DNA from 3 places in the Vibrio sp. RC2502 genome. Region 3 is predicted to be linked to each of the others. Evidence: predicted binding sites of a transcription regulator. Region 3 holds the regulator's gene; each other region holds the start of a gene.

Region 1 (6,138 bases), 1.3 Mb from region 3:
GTTAAACAAACTACAGATGAAGGCTTCGGTCAGTCTACGTGTGTTGGTATCGGTGGTGACCCAATCCCAGGTTCAAACTTCATTGATATTCTAAAACTGTTCCAAGAAGACCCAGAAACTGAAGCGATCGTAATGATCGGTGAAATCGGTGGCACAGCAGAAGAAGAAGCGGCGGCGTTCATTAAAGAGAATGTAACTAAGCCAGTTGTTTCTTACATCGCTGGTGTAACTGCTCCTCCGGGTAAGCGTATGGGCCACGCTGGTGCGATTATCTCTGGTGGTAAAGGTACTGCTGAAGATAAATTTGCTGCACTAGAAGCGGCAGGCGTTAAGACAGTTAAGTCTCTAGCAGACATCGGTCAAGGTCTACGTGAAGTAACTGGTTGGTAATTTCTGACTCGTAAAATAAAAAGCCTGGCATTGCCAGGCTTTTTTGCGTTAAAAAGTACTTATTCTTCTTCAGCGGCTGCGTAGCCATGAGGACCGAGTTCTTTGCCATCTAACCAAGCTTTGCCATCTTGCATGATTAAACGCTCTTCAACGAGCCATTTAGTCACGATAGGGTAAATGGTGTGCTCTTGAGTTTGTACACGCGCAGCGAGTGCTGCTGCATCATCATCTTCAAATACTGGCACTTTTGCTTGAAGAACTACGGGACCGCCGTCTAACTCTTCTGTGACAAAGTGAACACTTGTACCGTGCTCTTTGTCTTTGGCGTCAATCGCGCGCTGGTGGGTGTGTAAACCCGGGTATTTAGGTAGAAGAGAAGGGTGAATGTTGATCATCTTACCGAGATAGTGCGAAACAAATGCACCGCTAAGAATGCGCATGTACCCAGCAAGAACGACAACATTGGGCTGATACTTGTCAATTTGTTGCATCAACTCGGCATCGAATGCCTCGCGTGACTCGAACGCTTTAGGGTCAACAAAGTGGCCATCAACACTAAACTGTTTTGCACGTTCTAGACCGTATGCGTCAGATTTATTAGAAAATACTGCTGCAACGTGTGCGTTAGGCATGTTGTTTTCACAAGCTTCTAAAATGGCTTGTAAGTTACTGCCGTTACCTGAAATTAGGACCACGATGTTTTTCATGATGTTGGGACTGCCTTGATATTGTAGGTTCTATAAATTACCTACTATTAGAATGGTTTTCGATGTTCCAGATAGCAGAATGAGGACGTGGCGTCCTCATTCATTTTATTTTTTAGCGTGATTCACAAGTTAGTTGATTTCAACTTGCTCTTCATTTGCTTCTGCTTGAGCAATTTCACCAATCACCCATGCGTTTTCGCCTTCTTCTTTAAGAAGTGCAACCGCCGCGTCTGCTTGGTCTTTTGGTAGTGCAACGACTAGACCAACACCACAGTTGAACGTACGGTACATTTCGTGCGTTTCAACGTTGCCTTTCTCTTGCAGCCATTTGAAAATGATTGGCCATTCCCAGCTGTTACCGTCGATAACGGCTTTTGTGCCTTCAGGCAGTACGCGAGGGATGTTTTCCCAGAAACCACCACCCGTAATGTGAGAAATCGCGTGGATATCGTGTTTCTCAATCATCTTAAGTGCGGATTTGATGTAAATCTTCGTTGGTTCCAGTAGGTGCTCACCGATAGTGCGACCTGCTAGCTCTTCGTTTTTATCTGCGCCAGAAACTTCTAGAATCTTACGGATCAGTGAGTAACCGTTTGAGTGTGGACCGCTTGAGCCGACAGCGATCAGTGCGTCGCCTGCTGCTACTTTAGTGCCGTCAATCACGTCTTCTTTTTCTACTACGCCTACACAGAAACCCGCAACGTCGTAGTCTTCGCCTTCGTACATGCCTGGCATTTCAGCGGTTTCACCACCGATAAGTGCACAACCAGCTTGAACACAGCCATCAGCAATACCAGAAACCACGTCTGCTGCTGTGTCTACATCTAGCTTGCCAGTCGCGTAGTAATCTAGGAAGAATAGGGGCTCGGCACCTTGAACGATTAGGTCGTTTACACACATTGCCACTAGGTCGATGCCGATAGTGTCGTGCTTGTTCATATCCAGTGCTAGGCGAAGTTTTGTGCCTACACCGTCAGTACCAGAAACCAGTACAGGTTGTTTGTATTTGGTTGGCAATTCGCATAAAGCGCCAAAACCACCGATACCACCCATCACTTCAGGGCGACGAGTACGTTTCACCGCACCCTTAATACGATCTACAAGCGCATTGCCTGCATCAATATCGACACCAGCGTCTTTATAGCTAAGAGAAGAGTTGTTACCACTCACAGGGAAGTCCTCGGTATTTAAGTTGGATATGAAAACGGCGCTATTCTACCAGTGGTTAAATACAGATAGCAAACGTTTGCGTCGGTTTTTTTCTTTAGTGATATATCCTGAAATCCCTGTGAAAATCATGTATAATCTGAAGGTTTGTTTAAATATTGCCAACTATAGCCGGAGATGGACATGAAAGTTGTTGAAGTAAAGCACCCTCTTGTAAAACACAAAATTGGTCTAATGAGAGAAGGTGATATCAGCACAAAGCGTTTTCGTGAGTTAGCGACAGAAGTCGGTAGCCTACTTACTTACGAAGCGACAGCAGACTTTGAAACAGAGAAAGTAACCATTGAAGGTTGGAACGGTCCGGTAGAAGTTGACCAAATCAAAGGTAAAAAAGTAACAGTAGTGCCAATCCTACGTGCAGGTCTAGGTATGATGGATGGCGTTCTTGAGCACATGCCAAGCGCTCGTATCAGTGTTGTTGGTATTTACCGTGATGAAGAAACACTTGAGCCAGTACCTTACTTCAACAAGCTAGCGTCTAACATTGATGAGCGTATTGCTCTAGTTGTTGACCCAATGCTAGCAACTGGCGGTTCTATGATCGCAACTATCGACCTACTAAAAGAGAAAGGCTGTCAGTCAATTAAAGTTCTTGTTCTAGTTGCTGCTCCAGAAGGTATTGAAGCACTAGAAAAAGCGCACCCAGACGTTGAGCTTTACACTGCGGCAATCGATGAGAAGCTAAACGACAAAGGCTACATCGTTCCTGGTCTTGGTGATGCAGGTGATAAGATTTTCGGTACTAAGTAATTAGTTACTCCGAATAAAACAAAGGCTTGGTTTTCACCAAGCCTTTTTTGTTGCTGTTTATTTATTTAGAAAGGTTAAAGTGCGCCACTTAAAAGTCGCGCAGTCGAATTACTTCGCGCTTTCTTCTTCCATTTGAGCGTTATCAACCACGTGGTTTTCACCAAGGTCGTGTGGCAGCACTAGGTTAAGAAGGATTGCCACGATACCACATAGGCTTACACCTTGTAGGCTGAACTCGCCGATACCGAAAGCCATACCACCGATACCAAATACCAGTGTTACTGCAACGATCACCAGGTTACGAGACTTGTGTAGATCAACGTTGTTTTTAATCAGCGTATTCAAACCGACGGTTGCGATAGAACCGAACAGAAGAATCATGATGCCGCCCATTACTGGCACAGGAATGGTTTGCAGAATCGCACCTAGCTTACCTACCAGCGCAAGAACAATAGCGGTAATGGCAGCCCAAGTCATGATCACTGGGTTGAAAGCTTTGGTCAGCATTACCGCGCCTGTTACTTCACTGTAAGTAGTGTTTGGCGGCGCACCAACCATTGATGCTGCAATTGTCGCGATTCCGTCACCCGCGATAGTGCGGTGTAGGCCTGGTTTCTTCAGGTAGTTTTTACCCGTTACATTTGAGATAGCCAACATGTCACCCACGTGCTCTACCGCAGGAGCGATTGCAACTGGGATCATGAATAGAATCGCGTTGATGTTGAACTCAGGCATGGTGAAGTTGGGCATTGCAAGCCAAGCTGCTTGAGCCACAGGTGTAAAGTCAACCACACCGTAGAATAGGGATACTGAATAGCCCGCCAAAATACCACCCACGATAGGAACCAGTTTTAGGAACCCTTTTGCGAACACGCTAAGTGCAATCGTCGTTAGCAGCGAAACCGCAGAGATAATGACCGCAGCATCGCCATTTACTAACTGAACCGCACCGTCGCCCGTTTTACCTACCGCCATGTTAACTGCCGTTGGCGCAAGGCCAAGGCCTATAACCATGATCACTGGGCCAACTACAACCGGTGGCAAAATCTTATGGATAAACCCTACACCACGCACTTTGATCATCGCGCCAAGTGCAACGTAAACCAAACCTGCCGCCATCAAGCCACCCATAGTTGCACCAATACCCCAAGTTTGGATACCGAACATAATAGGAGCAATAAACGCAAAAGAAGAGGCAAGGAAGATTGGGACAGAACGTTTAGTGATTAATTGGAAGAGGAGAGTACCGACACCGGCACCAAAGAGGGCTACGTTTGGATCGAGACCAGTCAGAAGCGGCACGAGCACGAGAGCACCAAAAGCGACAAAGAGCATTTGAGCGCCTTGTAACGCATTTTTCATAATAATTCCCTATTTCAAAGATACGCAGACAAATCCGACGGATTCTATCATCCTGCAATCGTTTGCAACGTTGATTAGATCAAACTTTCGAATGAATTTATCACCCAAACGAATGTTTTGAGAGTTGGTTGCTTGCAAAATGGACGATTTTACGAGTCCAAATTAAGCCATTCAAAGAATATCGATGTGCTGTGATCTAATAAGCGCTCTTTAAAATGAAGCTTCAAGAGCAATGAATATCAGGTTTTATGTCTTTCAATATGCATCGATATGAGTTCATGTTGATGGGGTAACGTTAATTAATCACCTAGTGATGCAAAAAACGGCATTAACTTGGTCAAACTACAAACAATTCACTCAGTACGCGCCTTGCTCAAGATTTGATAGTTGCTTATTATGCGGGTTCTTGTTTAGAGGATTATGAAAACTATGCGCTATTTAGCTCTCTTACTGATCGGTTGGTTGTCCCTGCCGGTGTATGCATTAACTCAGGTAGATATCTATCGTGCCGAAGTGGTTATCGACAGTGAGCAGAACGACGGTGAGTCTGCGGCTCGTGAACAAGGTATGAAAGATGTGATTGTTCGAGCGACTGGTTCTCAATCTTCTCTAAGCAACCCTGTTATCCAAAAGGCGCTGAGTTCTAGCTCTCGCTATATTTCTCAGCTTGGGAAAAGCCAAGTTGAAGGCAAAGCAAGTCTTAAAATGTTGTTTAACAGTGGGCAAATTCAATCGCTTTTGACTCAAGCTCAGTTGCCTTCATGGTCACCGAATCGTGCCAATATTTTGGTTTGGCTGGTGGAAGAGCAAGATTACGACCGCGCAATTGCATGGGAACATTCTGATTCTGCCAACGTTGCTGCGTTGAAAAAAGCAACGGAAGCTCGTGGCCTTCCAATTACGATTCCTGTTGGGGATTTTGACGACGTCACGGGCGTGAACACGTCTGATCTTTGGGGCGGTTTCATTGAACCGATTAGCCAAGCCAGCCAGCGTTACCCAGCGGACGCGGTATTAATTATTCGTGCGCAAGGCGAGCAAATTCGTTGGACTTTGTATGACCAAGCGCCTGCAAAGATTATTGATGCGCAAACTTCTCCACGCAGCGGGTCGGCAACCGGTGCAGACGCTATTTCCGCAATGGTGGATGGTATTGCTGATTACTACGCAAGTAAAAACGCCGTTGTTGTCTCAGGCAAGTCTTCTAAAGCTGTGACCGTGAAAGTGTTAAATGTAACGTCTGCTGCTGATTTCTTCCGTTTAGAAAATGCACTTACCAAATTGAATTCAGTGGCGGGCACAGAAATCAAGCGTGTACAAGGCAGTGAGTTAACGCTGACTATTCATTTGCTTGCTTCACAACAAGCATTTGAGCAAGAGGCTTCGTCTATCTCACAATTGATGGAATTTGAAGATCCACTCGGTGACGTTGAAGAAGTGACGCCATCGGAAGATCAATCGGTAGAAACTCTACCTTCAGAGGCTCAAGCTGTAGAAGGGCAACCAAAAACGGTGGTTCAAGCCGTTGAGGAAACTGTGCCAGCAGCGCAAGTACAACAGCCTGTTGTGATTCCTCAAGTGCAAGATCAATACGATCTGATTTATGAGTGGAATTCTACTTCGCAAAGTTAATCCGCGTTTGGGCATAGAATAAAGAAAGAGTCGCAATTGCGACTCTTTTTGTTTTTGAATCAGAGAAGTT
Region 2 (6,138 bases), 270 kb from region 3:
TGGAGGACCTGCCATTTCCTCTTGCGGATAGTTCAATGTCACAAGCAAAATACGACCGCCCGGATTCAAAAGCTGCTTCAAGCGCGCTACGTACTCTTCTCGCATATCTTGCGGCAAAGCCACCAACGCAGCGCGATCATAAACGATATCGGCTTGAGAAACCGGAGCAGTAAAGAAATCACCAGTATAAATCGACAGTTCATCAAACTGATACAACTCGTGCATACCACTAATTGGGGTCACAGTTGGTGTATAAAAGTGTTCAGCAAAGAAAGAACGCACCGCTATTTGGCTCAGCTCAACCCCTTCCACAGAATCATGTTTCGTTGCTAACCAAACGAGATCTTCAGACTTACCACACAAAGGAACCAAGACTTTGTCTTCACGTTTCGGATTCGCATGGTGCCAGTACGCTGGCAATAGAGGGTTCACATCTTCCAAATGAAAACCGATTTGATTACTGGCCCACTTACTGTGCCAAAATTCTTGATCTCTCATTCTTACTTTCTACTTGTTGGCTGATTTTCGTTTTGTGGGGTAAGACTAATGATTTTTTTAAATTTGTCTATGCCGTTCATCTTTGGTTAATACGGCGATGATAGGATGTCATCGTTCCTTGGAGAACAAACTCTTTATTCTCTAAGCAGAATAAAGAAAAGAGAAATGGTGATCTAACGCACGATTCCTCCAAAAGGTTAATTTTTAGCCTTGGGATCTTTCGGAAAGTCCCCATAAATAAGTTAGTACCTAATTTGCCCAGTCTTAGCGACTTTTACGTTCCCATTTTCTAAGTGCAAGCAAGTTAAGGAGAGTGAATGAGCTTATTTCTACGTACTACAGCATTGATGCTTTTGGTACTAAGCCGTGCGCCGGCATTCGCCGCACTTCCTAATGCCCCAAGTAATGAACAAAATCGTTCCCCTAGTCAAAACGAGGTTTGTTCTAAACTATTTAAACACAGCCTTAGCGGCTTGTATGGAATCCAATCCATCGACTCTCGTCCAACCCAGCCTTATTCAGATTTCGATATTCTTTACAGCAAAGCGCATCAAGCCCAATTCGAGCTTGAAACCATTTGTAAAAGTACCGCCCTACTCAACGATGCTCAGCCATATTTCGCTGGCGTAAAATCTAAACATCGCGCCGAAGAAAAAATCGCACATGAACTGGATGGCCAAGTAGAACGCATTACTGACTTAGCTCGTGCGACTATTGTGGCGGAAGATGTGGCAAGTTTGGTCTCTATTTACGAAACGCTAGAGCGCGAAACAACTATCGTTAAAGTCAAAAACCGCTTTAAGAAACCTGGCCCTTCTGGCTACCGTGATCTTAACTTGTTAGTCCGTTTGCCAAAAACGAATTTGATTGCAGAAGTACAGCTGCACTTAAAAGCGATTGCGGATGTAAAAAATGGTCCTGAACACAACCTGTATGAGCAAATTCAAAAGCTTGAACGTCAAGCATCAATGGAAAAGCGAAATCTAAGCGAGATTGAAATGGCTTCCATTAAGAATATGCGTAGCCAAGCGAAAAACTTATACCAACAAGCATGGCAGCCTTACTTAACGACGCATTTAGAAGCGGCATAAACAAAAACGCAGCTTGAGAAACAACAAAACCACCGCAATGCGGTGGTTTTCGTTTGTATGAAAACATCAAATTTCATACATAACAAAAGACCACGACTAAGCGTGATCTATTTGATTGGTTTTACTGTTCTTTTTTTAGATTTTCTACACGAGCTTTTAACTTCTGGCCCGGGCGAAACGTAACTACACGTCGAGCAGTAATTGGAATATCTTCACCGGTTTTCGGGTTACGACCAGGTCGTTCATTCTTGTCACGAAGATCAAAGTTACCAAAACCTGACAGTTTTACCTGTTCGCCACTTTCCAGTGCCTTACGAATCTCTTCAAAGAACACTTCCACCGTTTCCTTGGCGTCCCGTTTACTAAATCCTAATTTATCAAACAGGTTTTCTGCCAATTCGGCTTTTGTGAGCGCCATAAAACTTTCCTCAAAGCTATGTTAAACAATGCTACCTAGTGTAGCGCCAGAGCAGTTTTACCCTACCAATTCAACAACATATCGGGGTTACATCAGGAAGTGTATGACAAGCTTATGATTTTCGCCAACTTTTTTCTTTGCGAATAAAAGGAATGCCGATGTATAAATTATTGTTAAATAGCGACATTTCAATATTTTTTGTTTAGTGAATGCTTAATTACAAAAAATATCCAGTCAATATGACTAAACAATAATAACAAAACGACATTAATCACTATTTAATAAAAATATCAGAGATTGGCTATTTTACAGACACATGACATAAAACTTGTCGGTATTTCAGTGATTTGTATGTAACTTGATACGTAACAATTAGTTCAAAGGTACGACCACTCCATATAGCTAATGTGCTTTGAGAAAGCTTGATTTAATCCACGGTTCTCATTGTTTCACCATGACGCAATGCATAAAGGTTTGATACTGTGATTACCACTTAGTTGATTAACCAACTAAGCGCACATCTACCTCATATACACTAAGGCGACCATGATTAATCAGATCATTAATATTCTTTTTCCTGTGTTCGCTCTTGTCGGTGTGGGCTATCTAGTCGGACGCCATATCAAACCTGATTTTCGCCCCATCAATCGAATTAATATCGATGTATTCACGCCAGCCCTAGTGTTTTCCTCATTAGTGAGCATGCCGCTCGACTCTGAACAAGGTCCCCTGCTCTTAGCCGCCATCATTGCGGTTTTAACTCCGGGGTTACTCATGATTCCGATTTGTAAAATCACTGGGCTAACATTTAAAGCTTGGGCTCCACCTCATATGTTTCGAAATAGCGGGAACCTTGCGATACCGTTGTTCACTTATACATTTGGCGAAGTTGCCCTTTCTTCTGCTGTACTGCTGTTTGTAGTATCAGCTTGCTTACATATCAGCGTAGGTGTGATGTTGTTAAGTAACGGGAATCCATTGAAGCAAATCATGAAGATGCCAATTTTCTTATCAGCGTCACTCGCATTATGTTTGAACTTATCAGGTATTGGCGCGTGGACACCGTTGTATGAAGCAACAGCACTACTAGGGCAAGCCGCTGTTCCGGTAATGCTGCTTTCTCTTGGTTCACAAATGTGCCATCTAAGACTGGATGGATTAAAAGTTGGCGTTTTGTGTACCGTTCAATCGTTAACGACTGGCGCAATCGCGTTTGCAATCATTTATTGGTTTATTCCTTTACCAACCATGCAACTACAAATGATGGTGCTGTTCACCATGCTACCTCCGGCGGTCATGAATTATCTATTTGCAGAGCGACTGAATATCGAACCGATGACAGTGGCATCCATGGTGTTGTTTGGGAACTTCTTTAGCGTATTGACGTTGCCATTGCTCCTAAGTTACACGCTGTCGTTGGCGTAAGTGAACCTTGAAAGTCCATCGTTGCTGTTGGTAGGCAAACCTGAAGGTTTGGATTTTCGACACAATCTTTCTATGTAATCTTGTTTCATAATCTATGGTTGCATGAGTGGAATAGGCATAAAAAAACCCTGCCAACTTGGCAGGGTTTTCAGTATCTTAAACAGTTTGTTACGCTGCGTTAATTAGTCGCGCAGAGCTGCACCAAACTTCTCAGATACGTGAGCAACGATAGCATCAACCGCACCAGCGATGTCTGCATCTTCAAGCGTACGCTCAAGTGACTGTAGAGTCAGAGCGATAGCTAAGCTCTTCTTACCTTCTTCAACGCCTTTACCTACGTAAACGTCGAACAGCTTCGCATCTTTAAGGAACTCGCCACCTTGCTCTAGACAAGCGTTAACGATGTCACCAGATGCAACAGCTTCGTCCACGACTACCGCGATATCACGACGGTTTGAAGGGAACTTAGAAAGCGCTACCGCTTCTGGGATCACTTTGCTGTTGATTGCAGACCATTCGATTTCGAATACGATAGTGCGACCGTTTAGACCGAACTTACGCTCAAGCTCAGGGTGAACAGTACCGATCACGCCCACTTCTTTGCCATCTACGATGATTGCCGCAGATTGACCTGGGTGAAGAGCTGGGTTAGCTTTTTTGCTTTCAGGTGACAGTGCTGCGAAAGAGTACGCTTTTTCGTTAGCAGACAGTTCTAGAACTGCTTCTAAGTCGCCTTTAAGGTCGAAGAAATCAACAGTGTTAGTTTCGATATCCCAATGTTCTTCACCGCGAGTACCAGCGATAACACCCGCTAGCATAGGCTCTTGGCGCATGCCGTTTTCTGCAGATTCACATGGGATAAAACGTAGGCCGTATTCGAATAGACGAACGCGTGGCTGTTGACGCTTCTGGTTGTGAACAACCGTGTTCAGTAGACCTTGGATAAGACCAAGACGCATTGCTGACATGTCTGCAGAAATTGGGTTTGGAAGTACTAGAGGCTCAACACCAGGTACTACTAGCTTTTGCTGCTCAGGCTCAACGAAGCTGTATGTGATTGCTTCGTGATAACCACGGTCAACAAGAAGATCACGAACGCGTTTCAGTGGAAGATCCGCTTCAACGTGGTTGTGCATCTTAAGTGCTGCTGCTGGGTTTTGGTTAGGAATGTTGTCGTAACCGTAGATACGGCCAACTTCTTCAATCAGGTCTTGCTCGATAGCGATATCGAAACGCCATGTTGGCGCTACTGCCACCCAACCTTCTTCAGAAGCTTCAACAGTCAAACCTAGGCGCTCTAGGATTTCTACTACGTCAGCATCAGCGATGTGGTGACCTAGTAGGTTGTCTAGTTTAGTACGACGTAGAGCAACTTTGTTTGGCTTAGGTAGGTCTGCTTCAGACTCTACTGCAACAACAGGTGCTACTTCACCACCACAGATCTCAACTAGAAGCTGAGTTGCACGCTCCATTGCGCTCACTTGTAGTGCGTAATCCACACCACGCTCGAAACGCATTGAAGAATCAGTGTGCAGACCGTAGCTACGTGCACGACCACGGATGTGGTCAGGCGCGAAGAATGCACACTCAAGTAGAACGTCTTTAGTCTCAGTTGTTACACCAGACTCTTCACCACCAAAGATACCTGCGATTGCAAGTGCTTTGCTGTGGTCAGCTACAACTAATGTATCTGCGTTTAGTTCTGCTTCGCTGCCATCAAGAAGTGTTAGCTTCTCACCTTGCTCCGCCATACGAACGACGATGCCACCTTCGATCTGCGCTAGATCGAACGCGTGCATTGGTTGGCCTTGCTCTAGAAGCACGTAGTTAGTGATGTCTACTACAGGGTCGATAGAGCGGATACCACAACGACGCAATTTCTCTTGCATCCATAGTGGCGTTTCAGCTTGAACGTTTACGTTCTTAACCACACGACCTAGGTAACGGGGACATGCAGCAGGTGCTTTCACTTCGATAGACACTTTGTCTTCGATTGAAGTCGCTACTGCTTCTACTGATGGCTCAGTCACGTCAGCGCGGTTAAGTACGCCGACTTCACGAGCTAGGCCACGAATGCTGAAACAGTCAGCGCGGTTTGCTGTTAGGTCAACGTCTACAGTTACGTCGTCTAGACCTAGGAATTCACGGAAATCGGTACCGATTACTGCGTCTTCTGCTAGCTCCATGATGCCGTCTGACTCAACGTCGATGCCTAGTTCCGTGAATGAACAAAGCATGCCGTGAGATGGTTGGCCACGTAGTTTCGCTTTTTTGATTTTGAAATCACCAGGAAGAACAGCACCAACTGTTGCTACTGCTACTTTCAGACCTTGGCGACAGTTGTGCGCGCCACAAACGATGTCTAGAAGCTCTTCTTCGCCAACATCAACTTTAGTTACGCGCAGTTTGTCTGCATCTGGGTGTTGACCACATTCAACAACGTGACCGACTTTAACGCCAGTAAAAGAACCAGCAACAGGAAGAACGTCGTCTACCTCTAGGCCGGCCATTGTAATTTGGTGAGTTAGCTCGTCAGTAGTAACCGCAGGGTTTACCCACTCACGAAGCCATGATTCGCTGAATTTCATGTTGATGAACCCTCTGGATTACTTGAACTGTTTTAGGAAACGAAGGTCGTTCTCGAAGAACGCACGTAGGTCGTTCACGCCGTAACGAAGCATTGTTAGACGCTCAACACCCATACCG
Region 3 (6,138 bases):
CCGTCTAAAATATGAGGAATGTTGCCACAAACCACGTTTTTGTAGACTAAACCATGGTGGTTATAGAACATCACTGATACGATGCCCCCCGGCTTTACTTGTTCCAATACTGTCTCTAGCGCCGTTTTAGGATCAACGAGCCACTCCATGACAGCGTGGAACATAACGAAATCCACCTGTTCTTCCATGTGCTCCGCAATGGACTGAACAGGCGAATGAATCAGGCGATACTGCTCAAGCAAACCGTTTTTTTCAATATCCTGTTTGGCTAGTTGCAGCATTTCCGAAGATAGATCACATAACGCAACACGATGTCCGAGCTTAGCAAGCTTTTGCGACATTTGTGCTAAACCACCACCTGCATCAAGTACTTCTAGGGGTTGCTGGCTCGCATCCAATTCACTTAGAATCTGTAGAAAATCTTCCCACACAATGATTTGGCGGATCTCCCCTTTATCGGAGCCGTAAATATTTTTTGCAAATTTGTGGGCGATATCGTCGAAATTGCGGTCTTCTGTCACTTCTGCTGAGTTATCATATCGGATTGTGCCGCTATTCTGGCACAAGGAAAGCAGGAATAAAGAGGGTCACCCTCATTTTTATTATCAATTGATGTTTTTTCGGACTATTTATGTATGTTTGAGCTGAAAAAAGTAATGTCAGCCTTGCTTATGCCGCTTCCGGCATTGCTACTGATAGGCTTGTTAGGTCTTGCTCTCATTAGTTTTACCACAAAACGTAAAACTGGCTGCTTCGTTGTTCTGTTCTCTTTTGTTGGCCTTTTTCTAGTTGCCTTCCAACCTGTTTCAACCAAGCTTCTCATGCCACTTGAGCGCGAGCATAAGGCCTTTTTACCTGTGTCAGGTACCATTGACTACGTTATGGTGCTGGGTAATGGCCACGTGGTCGATGACGAAATTCCACCAACATCGCAATTAAGCCGCGCGGCGTTGATGCGATTAACGGAAGGCATTCGTATTTTGCGTATGTACCCAGGCGCAAAGCTAATTTTATCTGGTTATGATGGTGGCTCTGAGATCAGCCATGCTCGTATGATGGCAAACGTTGCTTTGGCATTAGGTGTTGCAAAATCCGACATTATTTTGTTAGAAGACGCAAAAGACACGTGGGAAGAAGCAAGACAAGCCGCCGCTTTTGTTCAACAAAAAGAGATTGTGCTGGTCACGTCAGCGAGCCACATGAGCCGTGCGCTGTACGAGTTTAACGCAGCTGGAATTAAACCCATCCCTGCTCCAACGAATTTCTTAGCGATAGACGAAGTTAGCCAACCGTGGGACAAGTATTCACCTAAAGCTCGTTACCTTGAGCAAACTGAACTGTTTTGGCATGAATACCTTGGTAGCGTTTGGCAAAGACTGCGTGACACCGTAGGGCAAACGCCGATGGTGGAAGCGGAATAAACCCGATTTATAAACACAAAAAAGGAGAGCATTGGCTCTCCTTTTTCTTTACTGCTTGTCTGATGGTGATTAATCACCTGCGAACATGTAGCCTTCACCGTGAACGGTCACAAAAATTTGTGGGTTCTTAGGATCAAACTCCATCTTAGCGCGCATGCGTCGGATAAGAACATCAATCGTACGATCATTTGGAGCATCAACTCGATGACTGATCATATTCAAAATACGTTCACGACTCAGCACTTGATTCGGGTAAGACGATAACGCCACCAAAAGCTCATATTCTGCTTTGGTTAGTTTTACTGGTTCACCATTACGGCTAAGTGCTCGACGCTGAATATCGAATGTCCACTCACCAAAGCGAACAATGTGTTCATCGTTTGTTTCGCTTGCCGCTTTACTTGCTCCACTTCGCGCCGCAGAAATGCGCCACAGTAGATTTTTAACTCGAACTAGTAATTCCCTTAGTTCAAAAGGCTTTGTCACATAATCGTCTGCGCCCATCTCTAGGCCTACGATTTTGTCGATGCTATCCGTGCGTCCTGTTACCAATATGATGCCGATGTCTGATTGACTGCGTAGCTCACGCGTAAGCATTAGGCCGTCTTCGCCCGGCAAGTTAATATCCAACATAATAAGGTCTACATCACCGCCTTGCAGAACTTCGCGCATCTCCGCGCCACTTTCTGCTTCGCTAACTTTGTAACCTTCATTTTGGAAATATCCCGCAAGCTTACTACGAGTTACAACATCATCTTCTACGACTAATACGTGATAGCTCATTTACACCACTTTCTGTCTTCTTATTATCCAAGACGTATTCTATTCATAACTAGTAACATTTCTAGTCATAGATACATTAAAAAGCAAGATTTAGCGTTTTTATTGATTCAAAACAAGCTTGCCCATCACCGTTAACAAGTGCACACAATTCAACATAATCAACAATAATTATAGTTACTGCTATTCATCTTATTTGATTACACTTAGGGGATATCCCTAATTGACTTTATGATGCAATACTCGAAGCATCCTTCAGGAGCCAAAAATGCAAGAAGTGAAAGCTTTTAATGAAAAGCGTGCTGAAATTTACTGGTGGTTTTCGAGCTTATTCGCTAAAGAACTCAGCGAAAAAGAACTAGAAACCTACCACAGTGTTGAAATTCGCAGTTTTTTAGCGGGCTTAGGTGAGAACGAATCACTCAAGCCAGCCGTTGATAGCCTAGTTGATGCCCTAAACAGACTCCAAGACCGCAATGATGCTCAACTAGAACTTGCAGCAGATTTTTGCGAGCTGTTCTTAAAAACAGATAAGTATGGGGCACTACCGTACGCTTCTATGTACATTGGTGAATCAGGTTTGCTTAATGACAAACCTGCAGAAGAGATGGAAAAACTGATGGCAGATTTTGGGGTTCAGGTAGACGAAAACCTCAAAGAACCAGCAGACCATCTCGCTGTCGAATTGGACTTTTTGGGCAACATGATCATTCGCTCAAATGAGTTAGAGCAAGAAAAACATATGGAAGAGGCTTTCGTTAAACAAAACGATTTCATCCAAAATCAACTCATGTCTTGGTTGCCAAAATTTGCTGAAAAATGTAAGCAATTTGATGATTTTGGCTTCTACTTAAGCGTTGCGCAACTATTAATTGCATTTTGTAAACTGGACAGCGCTTACCTTCTTGGTGAATAATCACCGCCTATTTTTAGGGAGCCTGCCTGTCGGGCTCCCTATTTTATTCGCTTGCTTTTAATCTGGCTCAAAGACGTTCGTTCATTTAGCAGTCAAAATGTGACTTCAAATACACAAAACTCTTGCTGAAAATATTGCCAGCCAGCCCACATAGGGCTAAAATGTGAACGCAAACGATTAAATATGATTTATATGTAAACCGCTGAAATATAGCGGTTTTTGTTTTTTATTAATAGGTTGATAACCACTTCCTCATATTTAGTAGGAAGCCGAGTACCTTCAACCAAGTTGCTACAAATCTTTTTATACCGATTTCGGTACAACCGCTGCCTACTAGAATAGACACTACTGTTGTTGTGGTGTTTAGTTTGCGCAAAAAACTAAGCGTATGGTTGTATTCACTACGGTATTAAGTAGCTCGATACAGGACATCATTTATGGCCACTATAAAAGACGTTGCTCGCTTAGCCGGCGTTTCTACCACGACAGTTTCGCACGTTATTAATAAGACACGTTTTGTTGCAGAAGCAACCCAAGAAAAAGTAATGAAAGCGGTTGATGAGCTTAACTACGCACCAAGCGCAGTTGCTCGTAGTTTAAAATGCAACTCAACTCGTACTATTGGTATGTTGGTAACACAATCAACTAACCTGTTCTTCTCTGAAGTGATCGACGGTGTAGAAAGCTACTGCTACCGTCAAGGTTACACGTTGATCTTGTGTAATACTGGCGGCATCTACGAGAAACAGCGCGACTACATCCGCATGCTTGCTGAGAAACGTGTAGATGGCATTTTGGTGATGTGTTCAGATCTAACCGAAGAACTAAAAGAGATGTTAGATCGTCACTCAGATATCCCGAAAGTTGTGATGGATTGGGGCCCAGAGAGTTCTCGTGCGGACAAGATCATCGATAACTCTGAAGAAGGTGGCTACCTAGCAACTAAATATCTTATCGATAACGGCCACACTGACATCGCCTGCCTTAGTGGTCACTTTGAGAAACTTGCTTGCCAAGAGCGTATCGCTGGTTTTCGTCGTGCCATGGCTGAAGCAAAACTGCCAATCAATGAAGATTGGATTCTTGAAGGTAACTTTGAATGTGATACTGCGGTACTGGTTGCAGACAAGATCACCGCGATGGAAAAACGCCCTACTGCAGTATTCTGTTTTAACGACACCATGGCACTTGGCTTAATGAGCCGTCTGCAACAAAACGGCATCAAGGTTCCAGATGACGTTTCTGTTATCGGTTACGACAACATTGAACTTGCAGAGTACTTCTCACCACCGCTAACAACGATTCACCAACCTAAACGTCGTGTGGGTAAAAATGCGTTTGAGATCCTACTTGAACGCATTAAAGATAAAGAACACGAAAAACGTGTGTTCGAGATGCAACCAGAGATTGTTATCCGCAATACCGTTAAGAAACTTAATTAAATGAACACAAGCGCCCTTAGGGGCGCTTTTTTTTATTAAAAAAATAACACTTCCCGCACACTTTGCCTCATTCTTAAAAACAATAACTTCCATAAGTTACTGTTTTCTTTACATGTGAATTATTAATTCCCGCTTCTTTTCAAACATTAAATACAATTCTCAATTATGAGTACCCATGCACAAAATGGCATTATTTATTGAATCAAGATCACGTTTTAAAATCTAAAGTGTGATGTTAATTCAATATACGAAGTATCCTCATCTGGTCACGCACAGGGCAAACCATCCGAAAGGGTGGGACGCAAAGCCTCCGGCCTGAACCATAGTAGTATATGGAAGGTAGCGGGGTTACCGATGGCAAGTGTGCAACCAATGTCTTTACCCTTTAATGACATTGCCTTTGCGCACGTTTGCTACTCTCTCGGACCTGACTTTTGGTGGCGTAATATTAATTACACCGAGATAACAAAACATGGATAAACCGATACTCAAAGACTCTATGAAGCTATTTGAGGCACTTGGTACTATCAAGTCGCGCTCAATGTTTGGTGGCTTCGGACTTTTCGCTGATGAAACGATGTTTGCACTAGTGGTAAACAACCAGCTTCATATACGAGCAGACCAACAAACTTCATCTGACTTCGAGACACAGGGTCTAAAGCCTTACGTTTATAAAAAACGTGGCTTCCCAGTCGTTACTAAGTACTACGCTATTTCCAGCGAACTATGGGAATCTAGCGATCGCTTAATTGAAGTAGCGAAAAAATCCTTAGAAAACGCCAAACTTGAGAAAGAACAACAAGCGAGCACTAAGCCTAATCGCTTGAAAGATCTGCCGAACCTGAGATTGGCTACAGAAAGAATGCTTAAGAAAGCGGGTATTGATTCTGTTGCTCAACTTGAAGAAGAAGGCGCACTAAGTGCTTATAAAGCGATCAGAGACACGCACTCCACCACAGTTAGCCTTGAGCTACTTTGGGCCTTAGAAGGTGCTATTAACGGCACACACTGGAGTGTAGTCCCCCAGTCTCGTCGTGAAGAATTAATGAATGGCCTTTCGTAACAGAAGTCTGCTCTAATCTATCGACTAAAACCGCAGTGCGAACTGCGGTTTTTTTATGAAATTTTTTTAGCTCCCCTCGTGTCTACTCCTTTGTAAATCCCAAAACACCCGTATCTTCAGCGCCACGACTTAGTTTCGATAACGAGATTGTTAAAACAATATTCAGTATGAATACTTTAAGCGGTAGCCTAGATATAGAAACGGAGCACACATGAATAAAAAACTTATCTTTGGACTGATACTTGTTGCCACCATTCTTTTGTTAGGCGCTAATTTTGGTCAATATCTAACGCTTGAAAACGCAAAAGCGCAGCAAGAAGCACTCAATTCATTCATCGAAGCCAACATCGTCTATGCCGCCACGCTGTATTTTTTAGCGTATGTTGCGATTACCGCATTTTCTATTCCCGGAGCAGCAGTGGTTACTTTGCTAGGCGCAGCGTTGTTTGGGTTTTGGTTTAGCTTACTTTTGGTTTCTTTTGCCAGTACGATCGGTGCGACCTTAGCTTTCTTGAG

Evidence for each region. Region 3 encodes PurR, which represses purine synthesis genes. Its sites were predicted from a motif close to TNANGNAAACGTTTNCNTNA; they were not measured.
Region 1: purM (phosphoribosylformylglycinamidine cyclo-ligase) is a predicted target of PurR. The motif match lies at 2,332-2,351, and genes of this name have one in related genera.
Region 2: ihfA (integration host factor subunit alpha) is a predicted target of PurR. The motif match lies at 2,127-2,146, and genes of this name have one in related genera.

What each region holds. Positions count from the first base shown of each region.
Region 1 is NZ_CM141453.1:895,568-901,705, forward strand. Features, by position in the region: gene sucD (succinate--CoA ligase subunit alpha) at 1-390, shown strand, start outside; gene purN (phosphoribosylglycinamide formyltransferase) at 450-1,097, opposite strand; gene purM (phosphoribosylformylglycinamidine cyclo-ligase) at 1,227-2,267, opposite strand; gene upp (uracil phosphoribosyltransferase) at 2,448-3,074, shown strand; gene ACYJZR_RS04230 (uracil-xanthine permease family protein) at 3,183-4,436, opposite strand; gene ACYJZR_RS04235 (DUF2066 domain-containing protein) at 4,866-6,068, shown strand; gene ACYJZR_RS04240 (DUF2069 domain-containing protein) at 6,137-6,138, opposite strand, start outside.
Region 2 is NZ_CM141453.1:1,944,149-1,950,286, forward strand. Features, by position in the region: gene ACYJZR_RS09170 (thiopurine S-methyltransferase) at 1-498, opposite strand, end outside; gene ACYJZR_RS09175 (nucleotidyltransferase family protein) at 816-1,589, shown strand; gene ihfA (integration host factor subunit alpha) at 1,711-2,007, opposite strand; gene ACYJZR_RS09185 (AEC family transporter) at 2,554-3,432, shown strand; gene pheT (phenylalanine--tRNA ligase subunit beta) at 3,615-6,020, opposite strand; gene pheS (phenylalanine--tRNA ligase subunit alpha) at 6,039-6,138, opposite strand, start outside.
Region 3 is NZ_CM141453.1:2,218,514-2,224,651, forward strand. Features, by position in the region: gene cmoM (tRNA uridine 5-oxyacetic acid(34) methyltransferase CmoM) at 1-521, opposite strand, end outside; gene elyC (envelope biogenesis factor ElyC) at 636-1,421, shown strand; gene torR (two-component system response regulator TorR) at 1,491-2,204, opposite strand; gene torD (molecular chaperone TorD) at 2,470-3,117, shown strand; gene purR (HTH-type transcriptional repressor PurR) at 3,555-4,559, shown strand; cyclic di-GMP riboswitch class I at 4,826-4,915, shown strand; gene ACYJZR_RS10390 (TfoX/Sxy family DNA transformation protein) at 5,032-5,622, shown strand; gene ACYJZR_RS10395 (TVP38/TMEM64 family protein) at 5,834-6,138, shown strand, end outside.